Pseudonocardia sediminis: one gene and its partner. Each later gene encodes a partner of the first gene's protein in a complex. Links are inferred from orthologs where the notes say so. Each region holds a gene or a part of one and is shown in the gene's direction. Other genes may lie near its edges.

Region 1 (9,905 bases):
CCGTCACCGAGGCCACCCGGGAGCTGCTGGGCGAGCTGGTGACCACCGCCCCGCCCAAGGACCGCGAGATCGAGGCCGCCAAGGCCCGCGCCCGCTCCGCCGAGCGCTACGCCCGCTGACCCGTCTCCCCGGCGAGCCGTCGAGCGACCGGCACTCTCGTCGCAACCTTTGCCACGAGAGTGCCGCTCGTCGACCCCGGAGACGCCGAACGGGCCGCCACCCGTGGGGTGACGGCCCGTGTGCGCGGGGTCGGGGTCAGACCGTGGCGGCGACCTCGGCGCGGAACTCCTCCGGCTGCAGCGGGGCCAGGTCGGAGACGCGCAGGAAGTCGCCCAGCGTCGTCCCGGTGGCGCCGCTGTCGACGTTGCGCGGGCCCTTGTCGGCCCGGACGTCGTCGAGGTTGATCGTGCGCAGGTCGTAGGAGAACCGCGTCACGCCCGAGGTGTTCGGGGCCGAGGCGTGCAGGTGGTTCGACGAGAACATGAAGATGTCACCCGAGTCGCCGGCGATGCGGATCTCCCCGCGGGACTCGAACTCCTCCAGCGGCACCGGGTGCGGCCGGGTGTCCGAGGTGGTGTTCGCGGCGGCGGCCGAGCGGTGCTTGGAGACCCACTCGTCGTAGTCGTACTGGTTCGACGCGTTCTTCACCGGCTTGTCGAAGTAGTCGGTGAACATGCTCATGACGTTGTCGCCGACCACCGGGAAAACGGGGGTCCAGTAGTTCACGAGCTGCTGCGGGTGGCCGTACCACATATCGCGGTGGGCCTTGTAGTTGTAGCTCACGCCGGCCGTCAGGAACTGATCGGCGGGAATGACGCGCAGACGCGGGATGTCGAAATAGGTGCGCTCCGGGTCCACCCCGAGATCGGTGGCGAACTGCTGGCAGAGCTCCTTGGTGCGCTGACCGTTGGTGAACTCGCGCTTGAGCGGCTCGACCCGCTTGATGAACTCGTCGACGTCCATCTCGTACTGCGCGCGTTCGGGATCGAGACCCTCGAACGCCTGCCCGATCAGGTCCTTCGCGTGGTCCGCGAGCGCGTCCGCACCGTTGACGTCGGTGTAGAGGTAGAAATTGCCCTCGAACAGCGATTCACGGCGCTCGTCGTCGCCGACCCGCCGATTCAGATAGACCGTGATCAACGCGATTCTCCCTCGTCATGCGCTTTCCGGGACCGTCCTCCGACGAACGGGACGTTACCTGGCTGTTTGGGCGATGACGTACTAACGGCGATAGTAGATGCGCACTACTGTCCGGCGTAGTGATCGGCGGAGATCGACTTCGGAGAGTGTCCGATCGAATCCGGACCGTACTCAAGATCGAGTCGTGACGAGCGCTCCGGCCCCGCCGGGAGATCGGCCGACCTGGACCGGTGGCGACGCCTCGTGATTAGCTGAGGCTTGGCTCAGTAGACGGCGGCGGGGGATGGCGATGACGACGGTGGCGGACCGCTCGACGGTGCGGGTGGTCGAGGTGCACCGCCTCTCGGACGCGTTCGTGCGCGCCGAGCTGGAGGGGGCCGCGCTGGCCGGGCTGGGCCTGCCGGGCGTCCCCGACGAGGCCTGTGTGTTCCACTTCCCGCTGCCCGGCGGTGGCGTCGACGACCACGGCCGGTGGTACACGCTGCGCCGGGTCGCGCCCGACGCCCGTCGCGCCACGATCGACGTGCTCTGCCACGAGGGCGGGGTCGGTGCCGGCTGGGCGCGCCGCGCCGCCGTCGGCGACGAGCTGGGTGTCTCCCGGGCCAACAGCTGGTTCCGCCGTCCCGCCGACGCCCGGTGGCAGATCCTCGTCGGCGACGCCGCGGTGCTCCCGGCGATCGCGCGGATCGTGGAGGAGACCCCGGACGGCCTGGCCACCGAGGTGGTCGCCGAGCTGACCGAGGGGTCGGCGCAGGCGCAGGCCGCCGAGATCCCGGCCCTGCCGCCCGGCGCCCGCGTGCGCCGGGTGCTCGCGGCCCCGGGCACCAGCGCGCTCGACGAGATCGTGCGCGGTCTCGAGCTCCCCGACGGGCCGGGTTACGTCTACGTCTGCGGCGAGGCCGCGGCCACCCGCGCGGCACGCAAGGTGCTGCGTCACGAGCGCGGGCTCCGGTCCGTCGACTACGGGGTGCTGGGCTACTGGCGTCGCGACGCGGAGCGCTTCCGCGAGCGCTACGCGGCCGCCCCCGACCGGTTCGCCCACGCCTGGGCCGAGGCCGAGGCAGCCGGTGGCGGCGACGAGGAACGCGTACTGGATCTCTACGAGTCGACGCTGTCGCAGGCCGGTCTGATCTGACCCGCCGCGGCGGGCGCGCCACCCGGCGCCCGGCGTATCGTCAGGACCGACATCCCACCCGGAGATCCCTGACCCGGGCAGGGGTCTGTCCTGTGCGTCCCCACCTCGAGGAGTCTGCGCCGTCGTGGCCATCCTGTCCGGCCTGCTCGCCTCCGCCCTGTCCGACTCCGGCCTCCGCGCCGCGGTGGACGCCGCCCGCGCCGCCGACCCCCGCACCGCGCAGACCCCCGCGGTCCGCGTCGAGGGACCGACCGCGCTGCGCCCCCTGCTGACCGCCGGTCTGGCCGGCGACGGCGGCTCGACGGTGCTGGCCGTGACGGCCACCGACCGGGAGGCCGAGGACCTCGCGGCCGCCGTCGCCGACCTGCTCGCGGTCACCCGGACCGAGGACGACCCGGTGCTCTCGGGCCTGGCCACCGACGCGGTCGTGGTGCTGCCGTCGTGGGAGACGCTGCCGCACGAGCGGCTCTCGCCCCGCGCGGACACCGTCGCCCGCCGTCTGACGATCTTCCGCAGGCTCGCGACGCCGGAGACCGCGCCGCGGGTGGTCGTCTCGTCCGCGCGCAGCCTGATCCAGCCGATCGCACCCGGGCTGGGCGGGCTGGCCCCGATCAGCCTGCGGGCCGGGGACGAGTACGACTTCGAGGCCCTGCTGGAGCGGCTCGTCGAGCTCGCCTACACCCGGGTCGAGATGGTCACCGCGCGCGGCGAGTTCGCCGTCCGCGGCGGCATCCTCGACGTCTTCCCGCCGACGGCCGAGAGCCCGGTGCGCGTCGAGTTCTGGGGCGACGAGGTCTCCGAGCTGCGCACGTTCGCCGTCGCCGACCAGCGCTCCGTCGAGCCGGTCGACGAGGTCGTCGCCACCGCCTGCCGGGAGCTGCTGCTCACCGCGCCGGTGCGCGAGCGCGCCGCGACGCTGGCCGCGGCGCAGCCCGAGCAGGCCGGCCTGAACCGCAACCCGCTCTGGGAGCTGCTCGACCACCTCTCGCAGGGCATCCCCAGCGAGGGCATGGAGTCGTTGATCCCGGTCCTGGTCGGCCAGGAGATGGACCTGCTGCCCGACCTGCTGCCGGCCGGGACCCGCGTGCTGCTCGCCGACCCGGAGCGGATCCGCACCCGCTGCGCGGACCTGGTGCGCACCGGGCAGGAGTTCCTGGAGGCGTCCTGGCTGGCCACCGGCTCCGGTGGCGCCGCCCCGATCGACGTCGGCGGCTCGGCCTACCGCGGCCTGGCCGAGGTGCTCGAGCACGCCACGGCGTCCGGGCGTCCGGTGATCGGCCTGTCCCCGCTGCTGTCGGGCGCCGACGACGCACTGGTGCCCGGCATGCACGAGATCGAGCCCTATCGCGGCGACATCGAGCGCGCGCTGGTCGACCTGCGGGCGCACACCGCGTCCGGCGGGGCGGCGGTCCTGGTGCTGGCCGGGCAGGGCACCGCGTCGCGCTCGCTGGAGCAGCTGCGCGAGGCCGAGGTCCCGGCGACGCTGGTCGAGAACCTGACCGACGTGCCGGACAAGGGCATGGTGACGGTGACGTGCGGGCGGATCCTGAACGGGTTCACCGCCACCGAGATCGGGCTGGTGCTGCTCTCCGAGGCCGACCTGACCGGCAGCCGCGCCGGGCTCGACGCCGCGCCGAAGAAGATGCCCGCCCGCCGTCGCAACGCCGTCGACCTGGCCGCGCTGCAGACCGGCGACTTCGTCGTCCACAACCAGCACGGCATCGGCAAGTTCGTCGAGATGCGCGAGCGCACCGTGCAGGGCGCCACCCGCGAGTACCTGGTGCTCGAGTACGCCTCGTCCAAGCGCGGGCAGCCCGCGGACCGGTTGTTCGTCCCGACCGACGCCCTCGACGAGATCAGCCGCTACGTCGGCGGCGAGCAGCCCACGGTGAACAAGCTCGGCGGCGCGGACTGGTCGAAGACCAAGGGCCGCGCGCGCAAGGCCGTCCGTGACATCGCGGCCGGACTGGTGCAGCTCTACGCCGCGCGCCAGGCCTCGCCGGGGCACGCGTTCGGTGCGGACACCCCGTGGCAGCGCGAGCTCGAGGACGCGTTCCCGTTCACCGAGACCCCGGACCAGATCTCGGCGATCGACGAGGTCAAGCAGGACATGGAGCGCGCGGTCCCGATGGACCGGGTGATCTCCGGCGACGTCGGGTTCGGCAAGACCGAGATCGCGGTGCGGGCGGCGTTCAAGGCGGTGCAGGACGGCAAGCAGGTCGCCGTGCTGGTGCCGACGACGCTGCTGGCCACCCAGCACCTGTCCACGTTCTCCGACCGGATGCGCGCCTTCCCGGTGACGGTTCGCGGGTTGAGCCGGTTCACCGATCCCGGCGAGGCGAAGCAGACGATCGAGGGGCTGACCGAGGGGACCGTCGACGTCGTCGTCGGGACGCACCGGCTGCTGCAGACCGGGATCCGCTGGAAGGACCTCGGCCTGGTCATCGTCGACGAGGAGCAGCGCTTCGGCGTCGAGCACAAGGAGCACATCACGGCGCTGCGCGCGCACGTCGACGTGCTGACGCTGTCCGCGACGCCGATCCCGCGGACCCTGGAGATGAGCCTGGCCGGCATCCGGGAGATGTCGACGATCACCACCCCGCCCGAGGACCGGCACCCGACCCTGACCTACGTCGGCGCCTACGACACCAAGCAGGTCGGCGCCGCGATCCGGCGCGAGCTGCTGCGCGACGGCCAGGTGTTCTACGTGCACAACCGGGTCTCCTCGATCGACAAGGCGGCGAAGACGCTGCAGGAGCTGGTGCCCGAGGCCCGGATCGCGGTCGCCCACGGCCAGATGAACGAGGACGTCCTCGAGCGCACCGTGAACGGCTTCTGGCACAACGAGTACGACGTCCTGGTCTGCACGACGATCGTCGAGAACGGCCTGGACATCTCCAACGCCAACACGCTGATCGTCGAGCGCAGCGACACTCTGGGCCTGTCCCAGCTCCACCAGCTCCGGGGCCGGGTCGGGCGTGGCCGCGAGCGCGGCTACGCCTACTTCCTGTTCCCGCCCGAGCACCCGCTCACCGAGACCGCGCACGACCGTCTGGCCACGATCGCCCAGCACTCCGAGCTCGGCTCCGGTGCCGCGGTGGCGATGAAGGACCTGGAGATCCGCGGCGCGGGCAACATCCTGGGCGCGGAGCAGAGCGGGCACATCGCCGGCGTCGGGTTCGACCTCTACATCCGCCTCGTCGGCGAGGCCGTGGCCGCGTTCCGCAAGCAGTCCGGCGGCGACGGCGCGGAGGAGCCGGAGCCGCTGGCCGAGGTGCGGGTGGACCTGCCGGTCGACGCGCACGTGCCGCACGACTACGTCGACGGTGAGCGGCTGCGTCTCGAGGTCTACCGCAAGATCGCCGAGTCCTCCGACGAGGAGGCGCTCACCGCGATCGTCGAGGAGCTCACCGACCGCTACGGCGAGCCGCCGACCCCGGTGCTGAACCTGCTGGCGGTGGCCCGGTTCCGGCAGCTGTGCCGTCGTCTCGGGGTCGCCGAGGTGGCCGCGGCCGGGACGCAGATCCGGATCGGCCCGGTGACGCTGCCGGACTCGGCGCAGATGCGGCTCAAGCGCCTGCACCCGAAGTCGGCCTACAAGCCGGCGTCGGGCCTGGTCACGGTGGCCAAGCCGGTCGAGGGCGGGCGGATCGGCGGTGCCGCGATCCGTGACACGGCGCTGCTGGACTGGTGTGCCGAGCTGCTCGGCCAGCTGGTCCCGGCTCCTGCCGCCGCCCCGGCCTGACCACCCGGCGGGGCGGGCCGGTCGCCCGGCACGAAATGTCGGTGCCGGGAAGTAAATTCGGTCCATGGCCCACCTGCGCTTCCCGCACCTGCACGGCGACACCCTGGTCTTCACGGCCGAGGACGACGTGTGGACGGCGCCGCTGAGCGGCGGCCGGGCGTACCGGCTCACCGCGGACGCGGTGCCCGTGTCCACGCCGCGGATCTCCCCGGACGGCACCCGGGTGGCCTGGGCGTCGCGGCGGGACGGGGCCCGCGAGACCTACGTCGCCGACGTCGACGGGGGCGGGCTCCGGCGGCTGACCTACTGGGGCGACCCGGCGGGCGCCTGCGCCGGGTGGACCCCCGGCGGCGAGGTCGTGGCGCTGACCAGCAACGAGGACGCGACCACGCGGCGCTGGGCCTACGCGGTCCCGGCCACCGGTGGCGCCCCGCGCCGGCTGCCGTACGGGCCGCTGGCCGCGCTCGCGCTCGACGCCGGCAGCGGGGCCGTCGCGATCCTGACGCACGGCGCGCGCGAGGCGGCCTGGTGGAAGCGCTACCGCGGAGGCACCGCCGGGAAGATCTGGCTCGACGCGGACGGGTCCGGCGAGTTCGCGCGGATCGGCGCGGATCTCGACGGGCAGCTCGAATGGCCGATGTTCGTCACGTCGGAGGGGGAGACGCGGCTGGCGTTCCTGTCCGACCACGAGGGCTGGGGCAACCTCTACTCCCTGGCCCTGGACGGCACCGGACTGCGCCGCCACAGTGACCACGGTTCCGGGGACCACGGCTCCGACGGGGCCCCCGCCTTCTACGCCCGGCACGCCTCGACCGACGGGCGGCGGGTGGTCTACGAGTCCGCCGGGCAGCTCTGGATCGTCGACTCGCTCGCCGCCGGTGCGTCCCCACGACGGCTCGACGTCACGCTCGGCGGGCCGCGCTCGGCACGTGAGCCGTTCCGGGCGACGATCGCCCGCGACCTGGGCGGGGTGTACCCGGACAAGGCGGGCCGCACGAGCATCGCGACCGTCCGTGGCACCGTGCACCGGCTCACCCACCGCGACGGCCCGGCGCGGACGCTGCTCGCCGAACCGGGCGTCCGGGCCCGGATGGCGCACCCGCTGGGCGAGGACCGCGCCGTCTGGGTCGACGACGCCGAGGGCGCCGACGCGGTGTGCGTCGCCCCGCTCGACGTCCGCGCCGAGGGGGCCGCTCCGCTGCGCCGCTACGGGGCCGGCGAGATCGGGCGGGTGCTGGAGCTGACCGCGGCACCGGACGGGTCGGCCGTCGCCCTGGCGACGCACGACGGGCGGCTGCTGCTGCTCGACCTCGGCCCTTCTGCCCCCTCCGACGAGTCCGACGCTGCCCCGGCCCCCGGGGATCGCGTGCCGGGGACTCTGCGCGAGCTGGCACGTGGCGGGGCCGGTGAGGTGGCCGACCTGAGCTGGTCGCCGGACAGCACGTGGCTCGCGTTCTGCGACCCGCCCGAGCCGGGCCTGTCCCGGATCGTGCTGGCCAAGGTGTCCGACGGAGAGCTGGTCGAGGTCACCCCGGCCCGCTTCCACGACAGCGACCCGGTGTTCACCTCCGACGGCAAGTACCTGGCGTTCCTGTCCCGGCGGGTGTTCGACCCCAGCTACGACCACCACGCGTTCGACCTGGCGTTCCAGACCGGGTGGAAGCCGTTCCTGGTCCCGCTGGCCGCGCGCACGCCGTCGCCGTTCGGGGCCAGCCCGGACGGGCGCCCGGTGACGCCGGGGGAGGAGGGCCCGGACGACCCGCCCGCCCCGTCGCGGCGCAACGGGGCCCGCAGCGAGGAGTCCTTGACCGACGCCGAGCGGGCCGACGCGGAGGCGGCGGATGAGGTCGACGCCGAGGAGAAGCCCAGGAAGAAGGACAAGAAGGCGCCGCCGGAGGTGGTCGTCGACGCCGAGGGCCTGCCCGACCGCGTCGTCGGCATCCCGGTGGAGGCCGGCCGCTACCACGGCATGACGGCGGGAAAGGGCTGCCTGCTCTGGCTGCACCACCCCGCATCCGGCGTGCTCGGCGACAGCCGCGCCGACGACGACGCCGAGCACGAACGTCCCTGGCTGGAGCGTTACGACCTGGCCAAGCGCACGCTCACCACGATCGCCGACCCCGGTGGCCCGTTCGCGGTCAGCGGCGACGGCACCCGCGTCGTGCTCCGGGACCGGGCCAAGCTGCGCGTGCTGCGCACCGACCGGTCGGGCCCCTCGGCGCCGTCGGAGGACGACAACGGCGGCTCCGACGAGTTCGACATCGACACCGCGCGGCTCGTCGTCACCGTCGACCCGACCGCCGAGTGGCGGCAGATGTTCGACGAGGTCGTGCGCCTGATGCGCGACCACTTCTGGACCGAGGACATGGCCGGTGTCGACTGGGAGGCCGAGGCGGCCCGCTACCGCCCGCTCGTCGACGAGCTGGGCAGCCACGACGACCTGGTGGACCTGCTCTGGGAGCTGCACGGCGAGCTCGGCACCTCGCACGCCTACGTGATGCCGACCCGGTTCACCGGTGACGCGACCGGCCGTCCGGGCCTGCTCGGCGCCGACCTCGAACCCGACCCCGGGTCCGGCTCCGAGTCCGGTGGCTGGCGGGTGCGCCGTGTCCTGCCGCCCGAGTCGTCGGCCCCGGCTGCCCGCAGCCCGCTGTCCGGTCCCGGCGTCGACGTCCGGGCCGGGGACGTGATCCTCGAGGTCGGTGGCGAGCCGGTCGACCCGGCGTGGGGCCCCGCGCCGCTGCTGCTCTCCCGCGCCGAGCGGCTGGTCGAGCTGACCGTGCGGTCCGGGCCCGGCCGTGAGGACGCGGGCGAGGTGCGCCGCGTCGTCGTCCGCCCGCTGCGCTCGGAGGAGGAGCTGCGCTACCAGGACCTGGTCGCCGGCCGCCGCGCCGAGGTGCTGGAGCGGTCCGGCGGCCGGCTGGGCTACCTGCACGTGCCGGACATGATGGCGCCCGGCTGGGCTCAGCTGCACCGCGACCTGGCCCGCGAGACCGCCCGCGACGGGCTGATCCTCGACGTCCGCGGCAACCGCGGCGGGCACACCTCGCAGCTGGTCGTGGAGAAGCTCGCCCGCACCGTGATCGGCTGGGACCTGCCGCGCCACCGCACCCCGAGCACCTACCCGGAGGACGCACCGCGGGGCCCGGTCGTCGCGCTGGCCGACGAGCTGTCCGGCTCCGACGGCGACATCGTCACCGCCGCGATCAAGCGTCTCGGGATCGGTCCGGTGATCGGCGTCCGCACCTGGGGCGGGGTGATCGGCATCGACGGCCGGTACGGGCTCGTCGACGGCACGCGCGTCACCCAGCCCCGCTACGCCACCTGGTTCGACGACTCCGGCTGGGGCATGGAGAACCACGGCGTCGACCCCGACGAGGAGGTCGTGATCACCCCACAGGACTGGGTCGCCGGCCGTGACCCCCAGCTCGACCGCGCCGTCGAGGTCGCCCTGCAACGTCTGGAGCAGAACCCTCCGGCCCGCCCGCCGGACGTCTCCACCCGCCCGTCCCGCCGCCGCCCCGACCTTCCGCCCCGCCCGGCCTGACCCGTCCGGCCCGACCCGTCCGGCGCGGCACTCGTGCGCCATGACGAGCGTGCTGCGCTCGTCGTGGTTCACGAGTTCCCCGGGCGTCGGGCCGACGGCGTCGAGTGACGCATGATGGTCGGCGGTCTGCTGATCTACAGCCGTGGTGCGTCGTTCGGTGTCGCTGGGGGAGGGGCCGGGGTGTCAGGGTGGCGGGATGACGCACGGTGCGGGTCCGGAGTCGGTGCACGTGTCGTTGCCGGGGGACCGTCCGCCGTGGACGCCGACCGGGTTGCGGGTGCGCGCGGGGGACCGGGTGACGCTGCTCGGGTCCGGGTTCGTGCGCTGGTCACCGCGCC
Region 2 (9,208 bases), 1.7 Mb from region 1 along the record:
GGACCTGGCCCGCAGCGCCGGGGTGGAGATCAGCTGGCCGGACGAGGTGCTCGACGGTGCGCTCACCGCCGTCGGTGCGATGGCCGAGCAGGGGAGGGGGATGGGCGTCTTCGCCGACGCCGTTCCCGTTCCGGACGACGCCCCGACGCTGGACCGGGTCGTCGCCCTCTCCGGCCGGGACCCGCGGTGGACGGCCTGAGCGCTCCTCCGCGGGGCGAATTCGTCCGGGACGGGCGTATCGCGTAGACCCTCGTCGCCGTTGGACCACCGTGCGATATCCGCACGCAAACGTCGTCCACCGCGAGGGGCTCCTCATGCGCAAATCCGTCCTGCTCCCCATCCTGTTCGTCGCCGCCTGCTTCCTGGCCGGCTGTGGTGGAGGCGGGCCCGCATCGGCGCCCGCCACCGTCACCCAGACCGTTCCGGCCGCCGCGCCGACGTCGGACCCGGCCGCCTCACCGTCCACGGCCCCGGTGAAGGACGTGACGCTCCCGGACGTCGAGGGGAAGAACGGCCGCATCGTGTTCGAGCAGCTGACCGAGCTCGGCCTGACGAACTTCGAGATGGCGTCCCGGGACGAGGAGGACAAGTTCGTGGTGAACCCTGCGAACTGGACCGCCGTGGAGATCGAGCCCGGCCCGGGGGAGACGGTGAAGTCGGACTCGACGGTCGTGGTCACCATGACGAAGAAGGGCTGATCGCCCGGACTCCGCCGCGATCTGCGGGGAGTCACGCGGTCGTCACACAACAGTCGTCCCGTCTCCACCTGCCGTCTCAGCCGGGCCGGGACTCTGGCCGTATGAGCGAGAGCAGCACCGAGTACGCCGACCCGGGTTGGCCGCACGAGCCGAGCGAGGCGGCCCGCGCGAACGGCCCGTGGGCCCCGATCGACGTCCACACCCCGGCGCGCGACGCCGCGTAGTCCCTTCACCACGGCATCACCCCGGCGTCGTCGAACCCGCCGGTCGGCCCGTCCTCGGGCAGGGCCGCGAGCCGCAGCGCGATCGCCGGGCCCTGCTCCGGGGTTGCGCCGGCCGTCTCGACGGTCGTCGCGTGGCCGCCGCACCGTCGTTCCGGGGCCGTCGCCGGCCTCGTCCGGACCGCGATACGCCTGTGACCGCCTACGCCGAGACGTGGCGCCGGGTGGCCGGGAGCAGCAGGAGCACCCCCACGACGAGGTTGGCGACCATGAAGATCGCCGAGTCGGTCTCGCCCTCCACGAGCAGCTTGTACGAGCCGAAGTAGAGCTGCGCCGTGACCAGGCAGGTCAGCACGTGCCAGGCGCCGCGGCGCCCGCGCCACAGCCCCGGCAGGCTCGCCGCCGCCGTGATGGTCAGGACCAGTCCGACGGCGGCGAAGGCCACGGCGGCCGGGCTGCCGACCGCGGGGTTGACGTCGGGGGAGACGAACAGGCCGAAGTAGACCAGCCCGAAGCATCCGAACCCGGTCAGCACCACGACGATCACGGCGACGACGACCACCGGGACCGGGGGACGCCGCCGGGCGACGGTCGGGGGCGTAGTGGCGGGACGGGTCATGACGGCCTCCGGAGGTCCGGGCTGGACGGGTGCGTCAGGGTGCTCGTCACCCCGTCTCGGGCGCCCGAGACGAGGGTCCCGTCCATGTCGGGACATCTCGTCCCGTGACGAACGGGCCGTGTTCGGCGACTCTTCACCGGTGACCGCCCTCGTCAGCCGCGCCGCCCGGCACCGGCCGTGGCCGTCGCGCGCGGTCATCGGGGTGGGTTCCGGCGCGGCCGTCCTCGGGATTTGCGCGGGCGGATGTGCGCTGGTCGCGGCCAACGTCGCGGCCGGCGCACCCGCCGAGGACGGGCCCGTCTTCTGGCCGATACTGCTCGTCGGAGCCGTCTCGTATGCCGTCGTCGGGGCCTGGCTGGTCGCCCGCCGCACCGCCGGACTGCTGGGACCGGTGTTCCTGGGTGTCGCCCTGAGCCTGGCGGCCGCGCTGACGACCCGGGCGTACGGCGTCCACGGGCTGCAGGTCGTCGACGGGCTGCCGGGGGACCGCTGGGCGTTCTGGGTGGCGGCCTGGGTGTGGGTGCCGGGCCTGTTGTCGCTGCTGACCGTCGTGCCGCACGGCGTCCCGGACGGTGCTCTCGCGTCGGGCCGGTGGCGTCCGGCGCTCGCCGTCAGCGTCGTCGCCGTCACGGTCGCACGCTGAGCTGGGCGATCACGCCCTACGACCGGCTGGACGGCCCGGTCCTCGACGCGACGATCGGGCCGAACCCGGTGGCGGTCCCGGTGGCGACGTCGAGGCTGGTCGACCTCGCGAGCGGCCCGGTGCTGCTCGCGGGCGTCGCGCTCGCCGTCGCGTCACTGGTCCTGCGGTGGCGCCGCGCCGACCCCGACCGCCGCCGAGCCCTGGCCTGGGTGCTCTACGGCGTCGGGGTGAGCGTCGTCTGGACGGGACTCGCGATCCTGCTCGACGCCACGGCGCTCTCCGCGGTCTCGATGGCGGCGCTCCCGGTGTGCTTCCTGGTCGCGGTCACCCGACACCGGTTGTGGGACCTCCAGATCGTGGTCCGCCGGTCGCTGGTCTACGGCGGGCTCACCGCGATCGTGGCCGCCGCCTACGCCGGGATCGTCGGGCTCCTCGGCGGGGCGGTGGGCGCGAGCACCGGGGCGCCGATCGTCGCGACGGCGGTGGTGGCGATGCTCGTCCTGCCGCTGCACCACGTCCTGCGCCGGACGGTCAACCGGGTGATCCACGGCCAGGCCGAGGACCCGCTGGTGACGACCACCGCGCTCGGCCGACGCCTGGGCTCGGCGGTCACCCCCGACCAGCTCACCACCGTCGTCCTACCCGAGATCCTCGACGGCGTGGTGCGGGCGCTGCGGCTGCGGCACCTGTCCCTGGTGATGACCGACGGCGCGACGTTCTCCAGCGGGGTGGCCGGGGCGGATCCGCTCGAGCTGCCGCTGCGTCACGCGGGACGTCCGGTCGGCACCCTCCGGGTCGTCCCCGCCCGCGGCGGGCTGACGCGGGCCGAGCGCCGGGCCGTCGACGACGTCGCCGCGCACGCCGCCGTCGCCGCCCACGGTGTCCTGCTGATGGGGGAGCTGCAGCGTGAGCGTGAACGGGTCGTCGTCGCCCGCGAGGAGGAACGCCGCCGTCTGCGTCGCGAGCTGCACGACGGGGTCGGGACCGCGCTCGCCGCCGCGCGCCTGCAGGCCGAGTCGGCGCGGGACCTGATGACCGAGCACCCGCGCGAGGGGCTGGCCCTTCTCGACCGGCTCACCGTCGCGTTGCGCGACGCGGTCCACGACGTCCGGGCGGTCACCCGCAAGCTGCGCCCCGCGACGCTCGACGAGCTCGGTCTGGCCGGCGCGCTGCGCGAGCTCGGGGCCCGCTCCGCCTCGGCCGGGCGGGCCGTCGAGGTCGACGTCGGGGAGCTCGGCGAGGTCCCGGCCGCGGTGGAGGTGGCCGCCTACCTGGTCGCGGCCGAGCTGGTGACCAACGCCTGCCGGCACTCCGGCGCGTCCCGGATCGCGGTGTCCGTTCGCCGCGACGGTGAGCTGCGGGTGCGGGTCACCGACGACGGGTGCGGGATCGGGCCCGGCGCCGAACCCGGCGTCGGCCTGGCGTCGGTGCGACGGCGCGTCGACGAGGTCGGCGGGCGGATGGTCCACCACGACGGCCCCGGCACCACCCTCGAGGTCCGGCTGCCCCTGGAGTCCCGATGACCGTGCGTGTGCTCGTCGTCGACGACCATCCGCTCTACCGGGAGGGGATCCGCAGCGCGGTCCGCGCGATGACCGGCATCGAGGTGGTGGGGGAGGCCGTCGACGGCGACGACGCCGTCCGGCAGGCCCGCGACCTGGCCCCGGACGTCGTCCTGATGGACCTGCACATGCCCGGGACCAACGGGGTGGACGCCACCCGCGCCCTCCGCGCGGCCGACCCGCGTACCGCCGTGCTGGCGCTGACCATGCTCGACGACGACCAGGCCATCTCGGCCGCGCTGCGGGCGGGAGCGTCCGGCTACCTGCTCAAGGGCGCGGGGCGAGCCGAGATCGAACGCGCGATCGTCGGTGTCGCGGAGGGCGGGATGGTCGTCGGGGACGGCATCGCCGCCCGCGTCCGGCAGTGGTTCAGCGCCGGGAGCGACGCCTCGCCCGCGATGCCGTTCCCGTCCCTGACCGGTCGCGAACGCGAGGTCCTCGGACTCGCCGCCCACGGCCTGACGAACGCGGCCATCGCCCGCCGGCTCTCGCTGTCGGAGAAGACCGTCCGCAACAACGTCAGCAACGTCTTCGCGAAGCTGGGCGTCGCGACCCGGTCCGCGGCGGTGGCGAAGGCACGGGACGCGGGCCTCGGCGTCGGGCCGCTCTGAGACCCCGGCCGCGCGTCCGCTCAGCCGGCCGCCCGCGTCGGCCTGCCCGGCTTCCTCGTCCAGCTGCGTTCGAAGGCCTCGATCGCCGGCCGCGCTCGAACGGGTGAACCAAGATCACCCGCATGGCCACCTGTCGTTATCCGGATCATGCAGAGACGCGCAGTGGCGGTCGCGGTGTCCATCCTCGCGGGGGCTCTTCTCCTCGGCGCAGGAACGGCACTCGCTTCGCCGAAAGGTGGAGACTCCGCAGGCCTGACCTCGATCACCAAGCTCGAGGACCTGCGCGGTCTGCCGTGCGGTGCCGACACTCAGTTCGGCGAGGGGCGGGTCGACTTCCGCATCTTCGGTCCGCCGCAGCAGTCGACCATCCAGTGGCACTGCGTGACCGAGGACACGGCTCCGCTCACGGACCAGGAGGACATTCCCTATGACCTCTACCCGGATCTGACGCCGGACGAGAACGCCCTTCCCCTCGGCTGACCGCAAGATCGCCAGACGGGCAGCGAAACGCGTCAGACCTGACGCGAAACGCTGCCCGGATGCTGATCACGCTCTGAGGCGGATCTGCTGGTCCCGCAGAGCCGGGGCCGCCTGCATCGCGCAGACGCCCCCGGACGGTGAGATCGGTTCACCAGCCCCGCGAACGCCATTCCGGCAGGGCCGGGCGCTCGGTGCCCAGGGTCGTGTCGTCGCCGTGGCCCGGGTAGACCCAGGTGTCGTCCGGCAGCTCGCCGAAGACCCGGTTCTCCAGGTCGGAGACCAGCGACTCGAAGTCCTCCGCCGACCAGGTCTTGCCCGGCCCGCCCGGGAACAGGGAGTCACCGGTGAACAGGTGCGGCGAGACCGGGTCGCGGTAGAGCAGGGCCACCGAGCCGGGCGTGTGCCCGCGCAGGTGGATCACCTCGAGCTCGATGTTCCCGAAGTGGATCCGGCCGCCGTGCTCGACGAACTCGTCCATCGGGATCGGCAGCTCGGGGGCGTCGACCGGGTGCGCGATCAGCCGCGGCTCGAACATCCCGGCCACGGCGCCGAGGGCCTGCCAGTGGTCGTGGTGACGATGCGTCGTGACGAGATGGCGCAGGTCGGCACGGTCGTCGCCGGTGCCGACGAGCTCGGTCAGGCGCTCCGGCTCGGCCGCCGCGTCGATCAGCAGGGCCTCGTTGGTGGCCTTGCAGACGAGCAGATAAGCGTTGTTGTCCATCTCGCCGACCGACACCTTGGTGATCGTCAGTGCGTCGAGATCGCGGCGGATCGCCGCTCCGCCGGGGTCGGTGTGCCCGCTGTAGTTCTCCAGGACGTCCACCCGGGCACCCTATCGAGCCGGGGCCGGTCCGTGCCGGGGTGCAGACCCCCGCACGATCCACGTCGAACATGTGTGCGACCCTGCATCCGGATCCTCCGGTTCCGGTCTGCCGACCACGGAGACCGGCCGGGTCCGGTGGGGAAGACGAGCGGTCCGTCCGGTGTTGAACGGATCGTCGGCCCGGTGGCGCCGCCACCGAGGGCGCGCGCTCGTCGCGTCCGGACGGTCGCCCACCGAGCGGGATCCCCAGGAGTCCCACTCGGCAGGTTCTTGTCGGGGGCCCCGCTTAGCATCGATCGAGGGCGCGGCAGGGTGCGTCCGCCGCTCCGCGCGGCCACCGCCCGCACACCGTGCCGACGACACATCCGTCCGCTCCAGGAGGCGCGCATCGTGACCGACCACAGCACCGACGGTCGTTCCGCCGTCCTGCGCCGGGCCGAGGACGCCCCGGACGGCCCACGGCTGGTCGTGCGTGGCGCACGCGAGCACAACCTGCGCGGGGTCGACCTCGACCTGCCGCGCGACGCGATGATCGTGTTCACCGGCCTGTCCGGGTCCGGCAAGTCCAGCCTGGCGTTCGACACGATCTTCGCCGAGGGCCAGCGCCGCTACGTCGAGTCGCTCTCGGCCTACGCCCGGCAGTTCCTCGGCCAGATGGACAAGCCCGACGTCGACTTCATCGAGGGGCTGTCCCCGGCGGTGTCGATCGACCAGAAGTCGACCAACCGGAACCCGCGGTCCACGGTCGGCACGATCACCGAGGTCTACGACTACCTGCGCCTGCTCTACGCCCGCGCCGGCATCCCGCACTGCCCCACCTGCGGGCACGTGATCGAGAAGCAGACGCCGCAGCAGATCGTCGACCAGGTCCTGGAGATGGACGAGGGCAGCCGTTTCCAGGTGCTCGCCCCCGTCGTCCGGACCCGCAAGGGCGAGTTCGTCGACCTGTTCTCCTCGCTGCAGAGCCAGGGCTACTCCCGCGTGCTCGTCGACGGCACGGTGCACCCGCTCTCGGAGCCGCCGAAGCTCAAGAAGCAGGAGAAGCACGACATCGCGGTCGTCGTGGACCGGCTCTCGGTCAAGGCGAGCGCCAAGCAGCGCCTCACCGACTCGGTGGAGACCGCGCTGCGCCTGGCCGACGGCCTCGTCGTGCTGGACTTCGTCGACCTCGAGGAGGACGACACGAACCGCGAGCGCCGGTTCTCCGAGCGGATGGCCTGCCCGAACGGGCACCCGCTGAGCCTCGACGACCTCGAGCCCCGCACGTTCTCGTTCAACTCGCCCTACGGCGCCTGCCCGGAGTGCAGCGGTATCGGGATCAAGAAGGAGGTCGACCCGGAGCTGGTCGTCCCCGACCCGGACCAGACGCTCGAGGGCGGTGCCATCGCGCCGTGGGCCGGCGGGCACAACGCCGAGTACTTCGGACGGCTGCTGTCGGGGCTGTCGAAGGCGATCGGCTTCCGGATGGACACGCCGTGGAGCAAGCTCGGCGCGGCCGCCCAGAAGGCCGTCCTGCACGGCAGCGACGACCAGGTGCACGTGCGCTACCGCAACCGCTACGGCCGCGAGCGCTCGTACTACGCCAACTTCGAGGGCGTCATCCCGTTCCTCGACCGGCGCCTGGACCAGACGGAGTCGGACTCGCAGCGCGAGCGCTACGAGGGCTACATGCGCGACGTCCCGTGCCCGGCCTGCGGGGGAGCGCGACTGCGGCCCGAGGTCCTCTCGGTCACCCTCGGGGAGCGCTCGATCGCCGACGTGTCGGCGATGTCGGTCGCGCGCTGCGCGGACTTCCTCAATCACATGGTGCTCGACGAGCGCGGCGCGATGATCGCCGGTGCGGTGCTCAAGGAGATCCAGGCCCGTCTGAGGTTCCTGCTCGACGTCGGGCTGGAGTACCTCTCGCTGGACCGGGCCGCGGGCACGCTCTCCGGTGGCGAGGCGCAGCGGATCCGGCTGGCCACCCAGATCGGGTCCGGCCTGGTCGGGGTGCTCTACGTCCTCGACGAGCCGTCGATCGGCCTGCACCAGCGCGACAACCGGCGACTGATCGACACGCTGACCCGGCTGCGGGACCTCGGGAACACGCTGATCGTCGTCGAGCACGACGAGGACACGATCCGGTCCTCGGACTGGGCGGTGGACATCGGGCCGGGCGCCGGCGAGCACGGCGGCTACATCGTGCACAGCGGCAGCGTCGAGGGGCTGGAGTCGCACGACACGTCGCTGACCGGTGCCTACCTCTCCGGCCGGCGCTCGATCGCCGTGCCGGAGAGGCGACGCAAGCTCGACCCGAAGCGCAAGCTCACCGTCGTCGGGGCCCGCGAGCACAACCTGCACGGCATCGACGTCGACATCCCGCTCGGCGGGCTCGTCTCGGTCACCGGCGTGTCCGGCTCCGGCAAGTCGACGCTGGTCAACGACATCCTGGCCACGGTCCTGGCGAACCGGCTCAACGGCGCCCGCCAGGTGCCCGGCCGGCACACCCGGATCAACGGGGTGGACCAGCTGGACAAGCTGGTGCGGGTGGACCAGTCGCCGATCGGGCGGACCCCGCGGTCGAACCCCGCCACCTACACCGGGGTGTGGGACAAGGTCCGCAACCTGTTCGCCTCCACCACCGAGGCGAAGGTGCGCGGCTACCAGGCGGGCCGGTTCTCGTTCAACGTCAAGGGCGGACGCTGCGAGGCGTGCTCCGGCGACGGCACGATCAAGATCGAGATGAACTTCCTGCCGGACGTCTACGTGCCCTGTGAGGTGTGCAAGGGGGCCCGGTACAACCGGGAGACCCTCGAGGTGCACTACAAGGGCAAGACCGTGGCCGACGTGCTGGACATGCCGATCGAGGAGGCCGCGGAGTTCTTCGCGCCGATCACCTCGATCAGCCGCTACCTGACGACGCTGGTCGACGTCGGCCTGGGCTACGTCCGGCTCGGGCAGCCCGCCCCGACGCTGTCCGGCGGCGAGGCACAGCGCGTCAAGCTGGCCAGCGAGCTGCAGAAGCGCACCAACGGCCGGACCGTCTACATCCTCGACGAGCCGACCACCGGCCTGCACTTCGAGGACATCCGCAAGCTGCTCGGCGTGATCCAGGGCCTGGTCGAGAAGGGCAACTCGGTGATCGTCATCGAGCACAACCTCGACGTCATCAAGACCTCGGACTGGGTCATCGACATGGGTCCCGAGGGCGGCGAGGGCGGTGGCACCGTGGTCGCGCAGGGCACGCCGGAGCAGGTCGCGGCGGACGAGGCCAGCCACACCGGCCGGTTCCTGCGTCCGCTCGTCACGCCGGCGGAGAAGCCCGCCGCCCGTCCGGCGCGGCGCCGGAAGGTGGCCGCGGCGGGCTGAGCACGTCCGCCCGGCTTCCCGGCACCCGCGCCGGGCCGGCGCTCTGCCTGCGCGGCGCCGGCCGGGCGTTGCGCAGGCGGGTCGCAAGGACGAGGGCGTGGCGACGGGCGAGCGCCGCATACGCCCCGAGGACGCCCACGACGGCGTCGCGGCGGGGCACGCGCCAGGCCGGGTCCGCGGCCAGGGCGGCGGTGAACGCGCGC

What was found.
Region 2: the proteins of mfd (region 1) and uvrA are in contact, whole or in part, in a crystal structure (PDB 4DFC), measured with the Escherichia coli proteins. The link is inferred for Pseudonocardia sediminis from one-to-one orthologs.

What each region holds. Positions count from the first base shown.
Region 1 is NZ_SHKL01000001.1:762,534-772,438, forward strand. What follows is about bases 2,098-6,220. They hold mfd (transcription-repair coupling factor), read left to right. Parts: upstream 2,098-2,408; coding sequence 2,409-6,020; downstream 6,021-6,220. Other genes in these bases: EV383_RS03715 (siderophore-interacting protein), read left to right, coding at 2,098-2,275; EV383_RS03725 (S41 family peptidase), read left to right, coding at 6,085-6,220. In the rest of the region: EV383_RS03705 (DUF2277 domain-containing protein), read left to right, coding at 1-119; EV383_RS03710 (hypothetical protein), read right to left, coding at 256-1,140; more of EV383_RS03715, read left to right, coding at 1,430-2,097; more of EV383_RS03725, read left to right, coding at 6,221-9,567; EV383_RS03730 (DUF3047 domain-containing protein), read left to right, coding at 9,764-9,905. UniProt on the Escherichia coli protein: Couples transcription and DNA repair by recognizing RNA polymerase (RNAP) stalled at DNA lesions. Mediates ATP-dependent release of RNAP and its truncated transcript from the DNA, and recruitment of nucleotide excision repair machinery to the damaged site.
Region 2 is NZ_SHKL01000001.1:2,504,901-2,514,108, forward strand. Bases 5,780-9,205 are described here. They hold uvrA (excinuclease ABC subunit UvrA), read left to right. Parts: upstream 5,780-6,083; coding sequence 6,084-9,005; downstream 9,006-9,205. Other genes in these bases: EV383_RS11720 (glycosyltransferase family 2 protein), read right to left, coding at 8,941-9,205. Also shown: EV383_RS11665 (TIGR03086 family metal-binding protein), read left to right, coding at 1-199; EV383_RS11670 (PASTA domain-containing protein), read left to right, coding at 315-698; EV383_RS32625 (hypothetical protein), read left to right, coding at 800-922; EV383_RS11685 (hypothetical protein), read right to left, coding at 1,122-1,538; EV383_RS11690 (hypothetical protein), read left to right, coding at 1,678-2,181; EV383_RS11695 (sensor histidine kinase), read left to right, coding at 2,130-3,704; EV383_RS11700 (response regulator transcription factor), read left to right, coding at 3,701-4,354; EV383_RS11705 (hypothetical protein), read left to right, coding at 4,517-4,834; EV383_RS11710 (MBL fold metallo-hydrolase), read right to left, coding at 4,983-5,657; more of EV383_RS11720, read right to left, coding at 9,206-9,208. UniProt on the Escherichia coli protein: The UvrABC repair system catalyzes the recognition and processing of DNA lesions. UvrA is an ATPase and a DNA-binding protein. A damage recognition complex composed of 2 UvrA and 2 UvrB subunits scans DNA for abnormalities.